DNA from 3 places in the Paenarthrobacter sp. 10N417 genome. Region 1 is predicted to be linked to each of the others. Evidence: riboswitches for the same ligand, from Rfam matches in the RefSeq annotation. Region 1 holds a riboswitch; each other region holds the start of a gene.
The links. Region 1 has a riboswitch for cyclic di-AMP ahead of AC1DCM_RS08635 (NlpC/P60 family protein). Riboswitches for the same ligand answer to the same signal wherever they lie in the genome.
Positions count from the first base shown of each region.

Region 2: another riboswitch for cyclic di-AMP. It lies ahead of AC1DCM_RS09375 (M23 family metallopeptidase); the one in region 1 lies ahead of AC1DCM_RS08635 (NlpC/P60 family protein).
Region 3: another riboswitch for cyclic di-AMP. It lies ahead of AC1DCM_RS13875 (hypothetical protein); the one in region 1 lies ahead of AC1DCM_RS08635 (NlpC/P60 family protein).

Region 1 is NZ_JBFTIL010000005.1:236,184-240,390, reverse strand. Features, by position in the region: gene AC1DCM_RS08640 (FAD-binding protein) at 188-880, shown strand; gene AC1DCM_RS08635 (NlpC/P60 family protein) at 968-1,738, opposite strand; cyclic di-AMP (ydaO/yuaA leader) riboswitch at 1,742-1,910, opposite strand; gene AC1DCM_RS08630 (copper resistance CopC family protein) at 2,085-2,708, opposite strand; gene AC1DCM_RS08625 (NCS2 family permease) at 2,822-4,207, shown strand, end outside.
Region 2 is NZ_JBFTIL010000006.1:95,244-99,450, forward strand. Features, by position in the region: gene serC (phosphoserine transaminase) at 66-1,196, opposite strand; gene AC1DCM_RS09370 (iron-dependent transcriptional repressor DtxR) at 1,501-2,196, shown strand; cyclic di-AMP (ydaO/yuaA leader) riboswitch at 2,381-2,610, shown strand; gene AC1DCM_RS09375 (M23 family metallopeptidase) at 2,617-3,447, shown strand; cyclic di-AMP (ydaO/yuaA leader) riboswitch at 3,592-3,755, shown strand; gene AC1DCM_RS09380 (C40 family peptidase) at 3,760-4,207, shown strand, end outside.
Region 3 is NZ_JBFTIL010000010.1:18,383-22,589, forward strand. Features, by position in the region: gene AC1DCM_RS13870 (AEC family transporter) at 1-20, shown strand, start outside; gene AC1DCM_RS13875 (hypothetical protein) at 265-1,644, opposite strand; cyclic di-AMP (ydaO/yuaA leader) riboswitch at 1,647-1,797, opposite strand; gene AC1DCM_RS13880 (ATP-dependent DNA ligase) at 2,208-3,275, shown strand; gene AC1DCM_RS13885 (DUF6480 family protein) at 3,381-3,656, opposite strand; gene AC1DCM_RS13890 (alpha/beta fold hydrolase) at 3,805-4,207, opposite strand, start outside.

The DNA of each region.
Region 1 (4,207 bases):
AACATCCAAAACACGCTGCCGCCGAGGCTATCCATGGCAGAAAAAGTTCGGTAGTGTTCGAGTCACCGAATGGCCGGCAAAAGTGTCCCAGGACACAATCCGGCCATTTATTTGCGGCCGCTTGGGGAACACGGACGCGATCCCACGCGCTGCCGAAAGGCACACACGTCAAGGAGGAACCCAAGCAGTGTCACTCACTCCTGATTCCGTCACGGAACGGACTACCACCGTGGTGATCGGTACCGGCCTGTCCGGTTTGGCTGTTGCCAGCGAGCTCAGCCGCTATGGCGTAGGTTCCATCGTGCTGGATGGCTTTGGTACTTTGTCCACCACCGGACCATCGGTCCATACGGGAATGCTCCAGCGCTGCGACGCAGCGGACCCCGCGGCAATGCAGGAACGCAACGAGATCCTGCGCCACTTGCGCAACTACGCCGCAAGCCATCACCTGGATGTCCGCACCACCACACGCGCTGTTCGTCTGGACTTCCTGGGCGGCGACTCGTCCCAGCAGCTTGGATATGGACTCGCAGCAAGCCTGAACACGGCCAGCCAGAGGGCTGGGCTGGGCGTTTACGGCCCGCTTGAATCCACCCCACGGCAATGGGCCGTGCATACAGCCACAGGAGTTCTTCTGGCCGACCACATCGTGGTGACGCGCTGCGCCCAGAGCCAACTGCGCCGAATGCTTACGGACTTGGGAATCGCCATAGGCCAGAACCTCGTGGCAGCCATGCGTGCCGTGGGAATGCACTTGGTAGGCGTGGGGGAACTCATTACACCCACGCCCAAGGAAGTACTCCGGCAAGCCAAGGCAGTAGGGCAAGCAATCTCAGCCAAGGTGGCTCTACCAGCTTCGCCGGGCATCGCCCTGGCTTAGAAACGAACAAAAGTTAACTCAGAAGGCCGGTGCCTCCGAAGACGTTAGTCCTCGAAGGCGCCGGCCTTTTGAGTTGGAGCGTGAAGCTTAGGCGCCAGCGCGTACGTACGTGATGGGGCCGGTTGCGGTGAGCCAGCTGATCGGGTGGATGCCCGTCTGGTTGCCGTTGATGCCACCGCTGATGGCCTGGCCGTTGCCGATGTAGATGGCTACGTGGCCGGACTGGACGATCATGTCACCGGGCTGGGGGTCGCTGACAACCTTGCCGTAGTTCAGGAACTGCATGGGTGCGAGGTCGCCAACCGGGATGCCTGCGGAGCCGAGGGCCCGTTCCACCATGGCGGTGCAATCCTGCATGATGCCGATCTGGGCGTAAGCCGAGGCAACCATAGCGGCGTTGACGCCACCAACAGCCGGAGCCGCAGCAGCAGGCGCGGCTGCCACCGGAGCGGTAGCCGTAGTAGTTGCGGCGGCCTTGACAGTGGCCGCTGCTGGGGCCTGCTTGGCAACCGGAGCCGGAGCAACGGGTGCCGGCTTTTCAATAACGGGAGCCGCAACGGAAGCAACCGCAGGGCGCTCGAAGTTGATCGTGGCCGTGGAGGCGGCCGTAACAACCTTGGTGGGACCCTCAGTGACGGTCTCGGCGACCGTAGCAGGGCTGGAGTCGCGCTGAACAGGGGTCTCTGCTGCGTGGGCAGCAATGGAGCCTGTCAGGACGAGGCCTGAAGCTGCTGCGATGACAGCGGCTTGGCGACCTGCGCCGGATGCGTTGCTGGCAACAGCCTTGGAGATGGAAATGAACGGATTAGGACGTACGCTGTCCGCCTTACGACGGCCGCGAAGAATGCGTGAAGACATGAAAGAGCCTCTCCCGATGCCTGCGAGGTTAGCTGTCGGATTCGGATGGGAGTCACCCGGCCACTATCCCCCGCTGTGCAGCGGAAGCTTCGTGACTTCACCCCAAGGCGCGCTCTGAAAGCGGGCCAAAATGGGTTCCCCGTCTCTGCCGTAGGTTTGTCTGCGAACGGATTCCGGACTGTGGCAGAGCTAGGCAATCAGCCCGGAAATGCCCGTTACGTGGAACAGGCACAAGTACAACCGTACGGGAAGATCACTTCAAAGTCACATTTACGTAACGAGCAGTTCGTTTTTGGCGTGTCGCAGTGACCGTTTCGAGATCTTCGCAAGTATGTAGAAAACCCCGTTATTCCGCGGAATTTTCGTCATCCGGCTCGTTCGGAGCCGCCAGCTTCTTCCGGGCTGTAACAGCGAGGAAGATCACGAGACCGATTGCCACGACGGCGAGGCCAACAATGCTCCAGGGGAAGGGTTGGGAAACTGCCGGAGCGGGCTCACTATTTTCGGTACCGGGCGCTGCCGTCCCCGCCGTCGGAACAGCCGCCGAAGCCGATGGGGAGGCGCCTGCTGAGCCGCTCGCCGTCGTCGTGCTTGTTCCGGAAACAGTGAACTTGAAGGTTCCCTCAATCGGGTGGGAGTCTGAACTGACCACGCGCCACACCACCGTGTATTCGCCAGCCGGAGCGCCCGGACGCAGCTTCTGGACAGCCATGTTGTCGATGATCTCCACTGCGCCATCTGCCCAGTTTTCGCCCCCAGCGGTGACAGTTACGCCCGAACCGATGGCCAGTGGCCGGTTGTTGAACGTGATCGACACCGACGCCGGCACTTCAGCTACCCGCGCACCGTTGGCCGGAGTTGTTGATTCGGCGACGTCGTGCGCGGAGGCCGGAGCGGCGCCCAGCAGCAACGCGGAAGCGAACGCAATAGCGGCTACGACGGCGGCCAGAAGCGGGCGGATGGTACGCATGGGGCGGTTTCTCCTAGTGTTGGCTTCCTTACAGACTAGGCGAATCGTCCCGGCACCCCGCATCGGCGGGCATAGGATTTGAGAGCAAACTCCCCCGATCCCCGGAGACCTTCATGCTGAAACAAGGTTCTGCAATCGACCGCTACTTCAAAATCTCCGAGCGCCGGTCCACCTACTCGCGGGAAATACGTGGCGGCTTCGCGACCTTCTTCGCCATGAGCTACATCGTGGTGCTGAATCCGCTGATCCTCTCCGGGGCAGACTCGAGCGGAGCATCTCTTGGCTTCACGGCCGTAGCGGCAACGACTGCATTCGTGGCGGGCATCCTGACCATCCTCATGGGCGCCTGGGCCAAGCACCCCTTCGCGGTGGCAACCGGGCTGGGAGTGAACGCGTTCGTGGCCGTGACCGTTGCCTCCCACCCCGGGCTGACGTGGCCGGACATGATGGGGCTGGTGGTGCTTTCGGGTGTCACCATGCTCATCCTGGTACTCACCGGATTCCGCACGGCCGTTTTCAGGGCCGTCCCGGAAGCCCTTAAGACGGCAATCGTAGTGGGCATTGGCCTCTTCATCGCCTTGATCGGCCTTGTGAACGCCGGCTTTGTCCGGCGAATTCCGGATGCCGCAGGCACCACTGTCCCGCTCGGCCTGGGTGTGGAGGGCAAGTTGATGGGTTGGCCGACGTTGGTGTTCGCCGTCGGCCTGATCCTGACCATCGCGTTGGTAGTGCGCAAGGTCCGCGGCGCAATCCTGATCGGCATCGTGGTGTCTACCGCCCTGGCCGCCATCCTCGAGTTCACGCTCCACATTGGTCCCAGCTTCGACGGGAAAAACGTCAACCCGCGTGGCTGGTCCCTGGTGGCCCCCACACTTTCCGAATGGGGCGCTCCGGACCTCTCCCTGATCGGCAAAGCCAACCCCTTTGGGGCCTTTGAACACCTCGGATTTGTGGCTGCTGCGCTGTTGGCGTTCGTGATCCTCCTCAGCATCTTCTTCGACGCCATGGGCACCATGGTGGGCCTGGCCAACGAGGCCGGAACCGTGGACGAGCACGGCAACATTCCCAACGTGGACCGCGTCCTGCAGGTTGATGCCCTGGGCGCAATCGTTGGTGGCGGCGCGTCCGTTTCGTCCAACCAGATCTTCGTTGAGTCGGGCGCGGGCATTGGCGAAGGTGCCCGCACCGGTCTGGCCTCCATTGTCACGGGCCTGCTCTTCCTGGTGGCCATGTTCTTCACGCCGCTCATCAACCTGGTCCCGTTCGAAGCCGTTGCACCTGCGCTGGTGGTTGTGGGCTTCATGATGGTGTCCCAGGTTGGCAAGATCGACTGGCAGGACTGGGGCGTTGGCATTCCCGCGTTCCTGACCATCGCACTCATGCCGTTCACGTACTCCATTGCCAATGGCCTCGGCGCAGGCTTCATCTCCTACGTCCTGATCCGCACTTTCCAGGGCCGTGCACGTGAAGTCCACCCCTTGATGTGGGCAGTGGCAGCC
Region 2 (4,207 bases), on a different contig from region 1:
GAACAACCCCGACGACGCCGTTTCCTGCCTTTCGCGGAAAGCCGCGGCAGTTAGTTCTTGAGTTTTTATTTCTTGAGCTCGCCCACGACATAGTCGATGCTGGCGAGCAGGGCTGAGACGTCGTCCGGTTCGATAGCGACGAAAGTGGCGATGCGGAGCTGGTTTCGCCCAAGCTTGCGGTACGGCTCAGTGTCCACCACGCCGTTGGCCCGCAGGATCTTGGCGATTGCCGCTGCATCGATGGAGTCGTCGAAGTCGATGGTGGCGATCACGTTGGAGCGGTCCTCAGCCTTTGCGACGAACGGTGTGGCGTACTCGGAAGCCTCGGCCCAGGAGTAGATGCGGCTGGCAGAGTCTGCTGTGCGCTTGCTGGCGAAGTCCAGACCACCATTGCTGTTGAGCCACTGCACCTGTGCGTCCAAAGTCACCAGCGTGGACAGCGAAGGTGTGTTGTACGTCTGGTTCAGTTTGGAGTTCTCAATTGCGGTCTGCAGGTCCAGGAAGTCCGGAATCCAGCGGTCGCTGGCCTTGATGCGGGCGGCGCGCTCCAATGCCGCGGGGGAGAACAGGCCGAGCCACAGGCCGCCGTCAGAGGCGAAGTTCTTCTGCGGGGCGAAGTAGTAGACATCCGATTCGGCGACGTCCACGTCCAGCCCGCCGGCGGCTGAGGTAGCGTCCACCAGGACGAGCGATCCGGCGTCGGCGCCCTCTACGCGCTTGACGGGGGCTGCAACACCGGTTGATGTCTCGTTCTGGGGCCAGGCGTAGACGTCAACGCCGGCCTCTGCCTGGGAGGCCGGTCGCGTGCCGGGCTCTGACTTGATGATGGAGGATGCATCGAGGAAGGGGGCTTTGTTGGTGGCCGCGGCAAACTTGGAACCGAACTCACCGAAGGAAAGGTGCTGGGCCTTTTTCTCAACCAGGCCGAAAGCCGCTACGTCCCAGAAAGCCGTGGAGCCGCCGACACCGAGGACAACCTCGTAGCCCTCAGGTGCACGGAAGAACTGGCTGAGTCCTTCGCGCACCGAACCCACCAGGTTCTTGACCGGTGCCTGACGGTGTGACGTGCCGAGTATGGTGGTCGACGCGTCAGACAGGGCCTGGACCTGTTCCGGGCGCACCTTGGACGGTCCCGCGCCGAAGCGTCCGTCCTTGGGCAGCAGGTCGGCGGGAATTGTGATGCTGTTGTCGCTCACGTGTGGCTCCAATGGGTATCGGTTAGAGAGGGGGAGGTGGGCAGGTGGCATCGGCTGCCCCTTCGACTCCCTCATTCTGCCTGACCGGACCCACCGTCAGGAATCTGCGGTTGTCATAGTCCGCCACGTGGAATGCCGGACCACCATGGGCATTGCGACCCAGGGAAAAATTATCCAGAGTAATTCCAAATAAGCTAGGCTTGGGTTGACGTTCCTGAGGTGTCGGTTGCACACCATCCACCTTGGCGGGGACGCGGTACGGTGGAGATTACGCAAGAAATGCGTTCGAGGAGAGCTGAGCTGGATGACGGATCTGATCGATACCACTGAGATGTATCTTCGGACCATTTTGGAGCTTGAAGAAGAGAACATCGTGGCTCTTCGCGCACGCATTGCGGAGCGTCTGCGGCACTCGGGTCCCACGGTTTCCCAGACCATTGGACGCATGGAGCGCGATGGCCTGGTGATTGTGTCCAACGACCGCCACCTGGAACTGACCGAAGTCGGGCGCAAGCGGGCCACCGAAGTCATGCGGAAGCACCGCCTTGCCGAGAGGCTCCTGGCGGACGTCATTGGTCTGGACTGGGCATACGTTCATGACGAAGCGTGTCGCTGGGAACACGTCATGAGTGAACGGGTGGAACGGCGCCTGTATGAGTTGTTGGAGCACCCCACCGAGTCACCGTATGGCAACCCCATCCCGGGTTTGGAGGCGCTTGGCGGCCTCGCCAACCAGCCCCTTGCCCGCTTGGACGTGAACCTGCTGCATGCCATGGACGGGTACGCTGCCGATTCCCGCGTAGTAGTCAGCCGGCTTGCTGAACCCATCCAGGTTGAGCCCGAACTCCTCACCCAGCTCGATGAAGGCGGAATTCGTCCAGGCGCAACTGTCTCCTTGGAACGGGTGGGGGAGTACATCTCCGTCCGCGTTCCCGGTATTGAAGGAGCACTGGAGCTGCCTCCCGAGGTAGCTGCGCACGTCTTCGTCGCTGTCAGCTGACCCTAAGGCGTGTCAGATCTCACTTTGGGGCGGCTGGCGCGCGTGTGACCTGCGGATTCCTGCGACTGGTGATATGGGGGCGTCCACAACACGGTCGTTTGGGAAGATAACGAATTTATTACTGCGGGCTTTAATCACCTATAGTTATCTACTAGCGCCGATACCAAAGCGTTACCTGATCTGGAGCCGAGCTCTGCCAGCAGATCAGGTGTGTCATCAACTACTGGCAGAGGCGGGGGAACCACAAGCGGCTGCCTAAAGAAGCAGCCTTGGGGTGAAGTCCGCAGCAGAAGTGCCTACTAACGCAAGTCCTTCCGGGGATACCTGTGTGCCGTTTGCGCTTCGTGCGGACCGGGTCTTTGAACTCTCTGACCCGAATCCGACAGCTAACTTCGCAGGCTTTCCAGAGAGGAACAGAGTTTGACATCGCAGAACGTCAGGGGCCGTCGCCGCGCGTCCGGCCCCGCTGCTGAGCTGCGGCCAGCCCGCGCCGCAATGGAGATCCGGCCACGCGACACCCCGCGTCAAGTGCGCCGCCGCAAGAGCCCATTGCGCCAGGTAGCCGACTTCGCCGCAGCCAGTGGTGTCGGGCAGAAGGCCGGAGTCGCGCTTGCCGCCACCGGACTTGCCCTGACTGTAGGCCTGCCTGCCACAAGCCCCGTCATGGCCACATCCGAATCCGGCCAGGCCGAGGCGGCCCTCTCCGTACCGGGTGGCAGCCAACCCGAAGTTTCTGCGGCAGCCTCTGCCAAAATCGATTTCAGTCGCGCAGCAGTCGCTACCGCCGCTGATCCTGACGGCAAGCTCAAGCAGTTGCTGAGCGCCCAGTCAGCGGGGAGCATCCAGCGCGCATCCTCACTTGGCACGCTGGGAAGCCCTCTGGACAAGCTGGTCACGGCATCGCCGTTTGGCTACCGCGTCAGCCCCCTTACGGGCGGCACCGGTGACTTCCACCGGGGCCAGGACTTCGTAGCCCAGTGCGGTACTGCCGTTCACGCCGCAGCCGCAGGCAAGGTCACGTTCGCAGGCTGGCATGAGTACGGCGGAGGCAACCGCGTCGTGATTGACCACGGCAACGGCCTCGAGACCACGTACAACCACCTGTCGTCCTTCAACGTCAAGGTGGGCCAGACTGTCAGCCGTGGCGATACTGTCGCGCTGAGCGGCACTACAGGCGCATCTACGGGTTGCCACCTCCACTTCGAGGTCCAGGTAAACGGTGAAGTCGTAGATCCCATGGGCTGGCTCTGAGCCAGTTGATGGTTGTCTATCGCATTCATGACACGCCCGTGACCAGAATGTGACATTCACGAATATCTGTTGTACCGTCTAAAGCGCATCGGCTTTTTAGGGGGCCGATGCACTTGAGTGGATTGCCTAGCTCTGCCACCACTCGAGGTCCGTTCGCAAAAATCGTCTGGCAGGGGCGGGGGAACCAATTTTGGCCTTCGAATCAGAAGGCCTTGGGGTTAAGTCGCAAAAGCTTCCTTGAAGCCGCGCGGCCGGATGACTCCCATCCGAATCCGACAGCTCACCTCGCAGGCATTGGGAGAGGCTACCTTCGTGTCATCACGCACTACCCCTGCGCGCCATCGCGCCGAATTGGTTCGTACGAACCCGTTGAACACCCTTTCCAGGGCTGTCTCAACCAATGCAGGCACCGTAGGCCGCCAAGCCGCCGTTCTGGCTGCAGCCTCGGGACTTGTTCTCAGCGTTGGACTCCCGGCCCAGGCCGCTGACACCGACGTTTCCAAGTCGGAATCCTCCAGCACCCAGCAGTTGGTCGCCACCGCAGTTGTTACCGCTGAGCCCACGGCAACCGTTTCCTTCGAAAGCCCCGTTGTGGCTACCAAGGAAGCCCCCAAGGTTCAGCGCGCCTCCCAGCGCACGCAGGCAGCCGAAGGCCAGACGGGCGACACCCTCGCTGCCCTGTCCTCCACGGCCAAGGATGCCGCATCCAGCGCGGCAGCTTCCGGGCTCGCAGCAATTGCCTACACCGGCATTGGCCACC
Region 3 (4,207 bases), on a different contig from region 1:
TCGCGTGGCTGCTGGGTTAGAAACGCCATGCCAGGAACAAGAGCCACACGAAACAAAAAGCGAGACGGAACAGATGAGGCAGGCACTCGCGCGGGTGCCTGCCTCATCTTGTTACCGTGATTGCTGTAGCTGTGATTCCTTAGGCCCGACGCAGCCGTTGGCAGCTCCAACGGCCCATCCGATTGCGGAAGGTGGCAGTGCGGCTGCTGCTGCAGTACCGGCCGTGCCATCCGACGTGCTTGCTGGTCCTGGGAAGTTGTGTGCTCACTTCAAGATCCCTGTGGCGCCGTCAAGTATGCCGTCCAGGTCCAAGGCTGAACCACTTGACGGCGTGGTGGCATTTGGATTTCCGGTTGGCTTTGGCTTCGGTGCCTGAGTCTGGGTTGGAGTAGGCGTCGGAGTAACCGTGGGGCTGGGCGTCGTTGTGGCGGGTGGGGTGGTAACCGTGTCCGACGGAACCGGGCTCGGGGCCGGCTGGGTTGGGACAGGAGTTGTCACGCCCGGCACAGGAACAACAGCCGACGGGGCCGACGAAGGGACCCAAACGGGATCCGCGAGTGAAACTTGCGGAGTCGGAAGTGACGACGACGACCCCTGAGCGGGTGCCTCTTCTGACGACTGCGTTGCAACAGTTGCCGGCTGTCCGGCCTCGCTGGTCGCCGACGACGCTGATGCAGTAGAGCTGGACGAGCTGGGTGCGGGGGTGGCCGAGGTTGACTGCCTGCTGTCGCCACCCGTCTTTGCGTCACTGGCTTCCTGAGCCGGTGTTTCCTGCCCGAAGAAGGGAAGCTCGAAGGCCCGGCTCATGGTGCCAACGGTCAATACCAGGCCCAATGCCCCAGCGACGACTGCCATGCGCTGGCCCATTGTCTTGACCGAGGCGGCCTTGGTGAGGACTGCATGTGGTTCGTGGCTGAAGGACGACGCTCCAAACGTGGGGACAACGCCCGTCGGGGACTCGGCAACCGTTGTCGCGGAAGGGGCTGTCCCGCTCCCGGATGCTTGGGCACGAAGGGCTTTCCGGCTTGCGAGACCAGCTGCCGCGGTGGCGGCTGCCGCGAGCTGGGCAGGGCTCTTCGCCTGTGCCGGCGAAGCAGGAAATGCCGGAGCCGCAGGCGTGGGAAGAGGGGTGGCAACGGTCGGAATTTCAGCTGTGACCGGATCCCCAGGGCCGGGCGTGGGCGCCTGCACTATCGGGATGGCAGCGGTGGCGGGCTCGGGTTCGTGCGCGGCGGGGGTGGGTGCAGCAGCAGCCACCATCGGGATGGCAGCGGTGGCGGGCTCGGGATCTGCAGCCGGTTCGGGAGCGACCGGCGTGGGCGCCAGAACTGTTGGAATCGCAGCCGTAGCCGGCTCCAGAGCAGCGGAGTCTACTGGGGCAGTTTCTGCCGGAGCTGTTTGAGGAGCGATTACAGCTTGGGCTGCCCGTTCACGCTCTGCCGCGCGAGCGGCTGCGCGCGTGGTGGGCGCCGCAGAGGTGGGAACAGAAGCAGTGGCGGGTTCCGGCGTCGTGCTTGTAGAACCTGTTTCTGCTTCCGGCGTGCTGGTGGAGGATCCGCTGGGTTGGGCCCGACGGCGTCCGGTTGGTTGGGTACGCTCGCGCGCTATTTGGGCGCGGCGCGGCTGATCCATGGTTGGGGACATGGTGGTTGCCTCTCAACGCCTGCGAGGTTAGCTGTCGGGTTCGGACGAGGCCGTCCGGCCGCACATGGCGGCTTCACCCCAAGGGCCTATGGAAAATCAGGCCCGGGAACTCTGGGTCCCCCGTCTCTGCCGCTAGTCTGGCGGATCCCGGTTTGCGGCAGAGCTCGGCGTCAACCCGGAAGCGGCCCAGCGGAGATACGGGTCGCTCTTAGACCGTACATGAGCGCCATAGTAAAGTCACATTAATGTAACGGGCGGGACGCCTTCCAGCGCGAAGGTCCGCTAGGACTTAGGCTCCGGGGCCGGAGCCGGGGCTGGCAGCTCTTGCTGGATCCTTTGGACTTGGTGTGCGTAATGGGTCTCGGGTCGGAAAATTTCGTCCGCCACGCCCAGGATCCCACCCGCGGCGCCGCGCCGGACTTTCCCCTTGCTGTTCTGTCGCGAGACCCAGAACCAAAGGGCCGCAATGAAGGCAGGTGCTGCCAGTACAGCCACTAGAACGGCCAAGATATCCATCGCCCAAGACTAGCTTCCGCCGCGGCTGGCAGGTAGAACATAGTCGTATGGACCTCCCAGTGATGCCGCCCATTTCGCCCATGCTTGCCAAGTCCGTTCCGTCGATCCCTGATGTGGGCCATTTTGAGCCCAAGTGGGACGGGTTCAGGACCATCGTTTTCAAAGATGGTGACGAGATCATCCTGGGCAGCCGCAACGAACGTCCCATGACGCGGTACTTTCCCGAGTTGGTGGAAGCCCTTCAGAAGAACCTCCCGGACAAATGCGTGATCGACGGCGAGATCGTCCTCATAGCTGACAACAGGCTCGATTTCGAGGGCCTTCAGCAGCGCATCCATCCTGCCGATAGCCGTGTGCGGATGCTTGCCGAAAAGACACCGTCCTCCTTCATTGGATTCGACATCCTTGCCCTGGGCGGGGAGAACCTCATGGACAAGCCGTTTTCGGAGCGTCGAGCCGCCTTGGAGAAGGCAATGGCCAAGGCTGAGGCGCCCGTGTACGTAACGCCTGCCGTGACAGAACTTGATCAAGCGCAGGAGTGGTTCGTGCAGCTGGAAGGTGCTGGGCTTGACGGCATACTTTCCAAACCGCTCGGGGGGACGTACCAGCCGAATAAGCGCGTCATGTTCAAGACCAAGCATAAACGGACCGCGGACTGTGTGGTGGCTGGATTCCGGTGGCACAAAACGGGAAAGGTTGTGGGGTCGATGCTGCTCGGGCTATATAACGACGCCGGCCAGCTGCAGCACGTGGGGGTGGTGGCTTCATTTCCCATGGCCAAGCGCGAAAGCCTGGTGGCCGAACTTGAGCCGTATCAGACGGAATTCAGCGAACATCCTTGGGGCCAGTGGGCCGATCAAGGAGACGCGGCAGCTACAGGTTCTCGAATGCCGGGCGCACAGAGCCGGTGGAGCGCCGGTAAGGACTTCTCCTTTGTTCCCCTCCGGCCGGAACTCGTCATTGAGGTTGCCTACGACTACATGGAGGGCGAGCGGTTCCGGCACACCACCCAGTTTCGTCGGTGGCGGCCGGACCGGACTCCGGAGAGCTGCACTTACTCGCAACTCGAAGAGCCTGCTGATTACGACCTCGGGGAGATCCTGAGACTGCCGTAGCCTTGGTTGGTCCTCGGTTGTGGTTCTCCGTTGTTGGACCGCTGTTAAGTCGTTGAGCCGCTAATACGTTGTTGCCCAACAACGTAACAGCGGCTTGGCGACGACCTACTCTTCGTGCCCCTGGTCGCTGCTCATGCTGTCCTCTGCAGGCGGGGTTTCGCCCGGGGGTACGCCGCCCCCAGGCTCAAGTCCTGTGACGTTGCCATCCAGGGGGTCGGGGTTGGCGGAAGCTGCGGGATCGTCCTCTTCGTCCTGGCGCATGTCTGGGTCGGTGTGGACATCATCCGGATCGCCGGCAGTGTCGCCCGCGGTGTCGTCCGGCTCGGCTGCGCCCGAGGCGCCGAAGGTCCGGGGATCGTCCTCTGGGTCATAGCTGGTCATGGTCGCCCTTCCTAAGCAAACTTACTATAGTGCTTGCCCGGCCAGCCTAGTCTCCAGATCGCAAACCCAACAAGGGGCACCCATGCCGGGATTCGCCGTCGTGCACTAGTGCATGACTCCGGCGGGACGCCTAACTCTTGCGGGACACCTAACTCTGCCGGGATGTCGCCGCGACAAAGCTCCTGATAGCGTCCGCCACGGCCTTGGGGCGCATGTGCTGTGCAACATGGCCCACGCCCGGGATCTCCACCAGCCGCCCTTGAGGAATTGCCCGCGAGAGGCGAAGAGCCCAGTCCGGCCCCGCGACGTGATCGCGGCTCCCTCGGAGCACCAGCACGGGAGTTCGGACTTTGGCCAGCTGCTTCTCCGTCGGGTACTTCATCATCACGGGCAGCTCCGTGAGGTACCAGCGCGGCCCACATTGCAGGTAGTCCGTGACCACAATCCAGTTGGACGATGGGCTTTCGCGGAGTAGGCCATCCAGGAACAGGGCCAGCGACTGCCGGGCCACGTTCTTGTGCCGGGAGTCCACCACAGGGCCCATGAGCGCC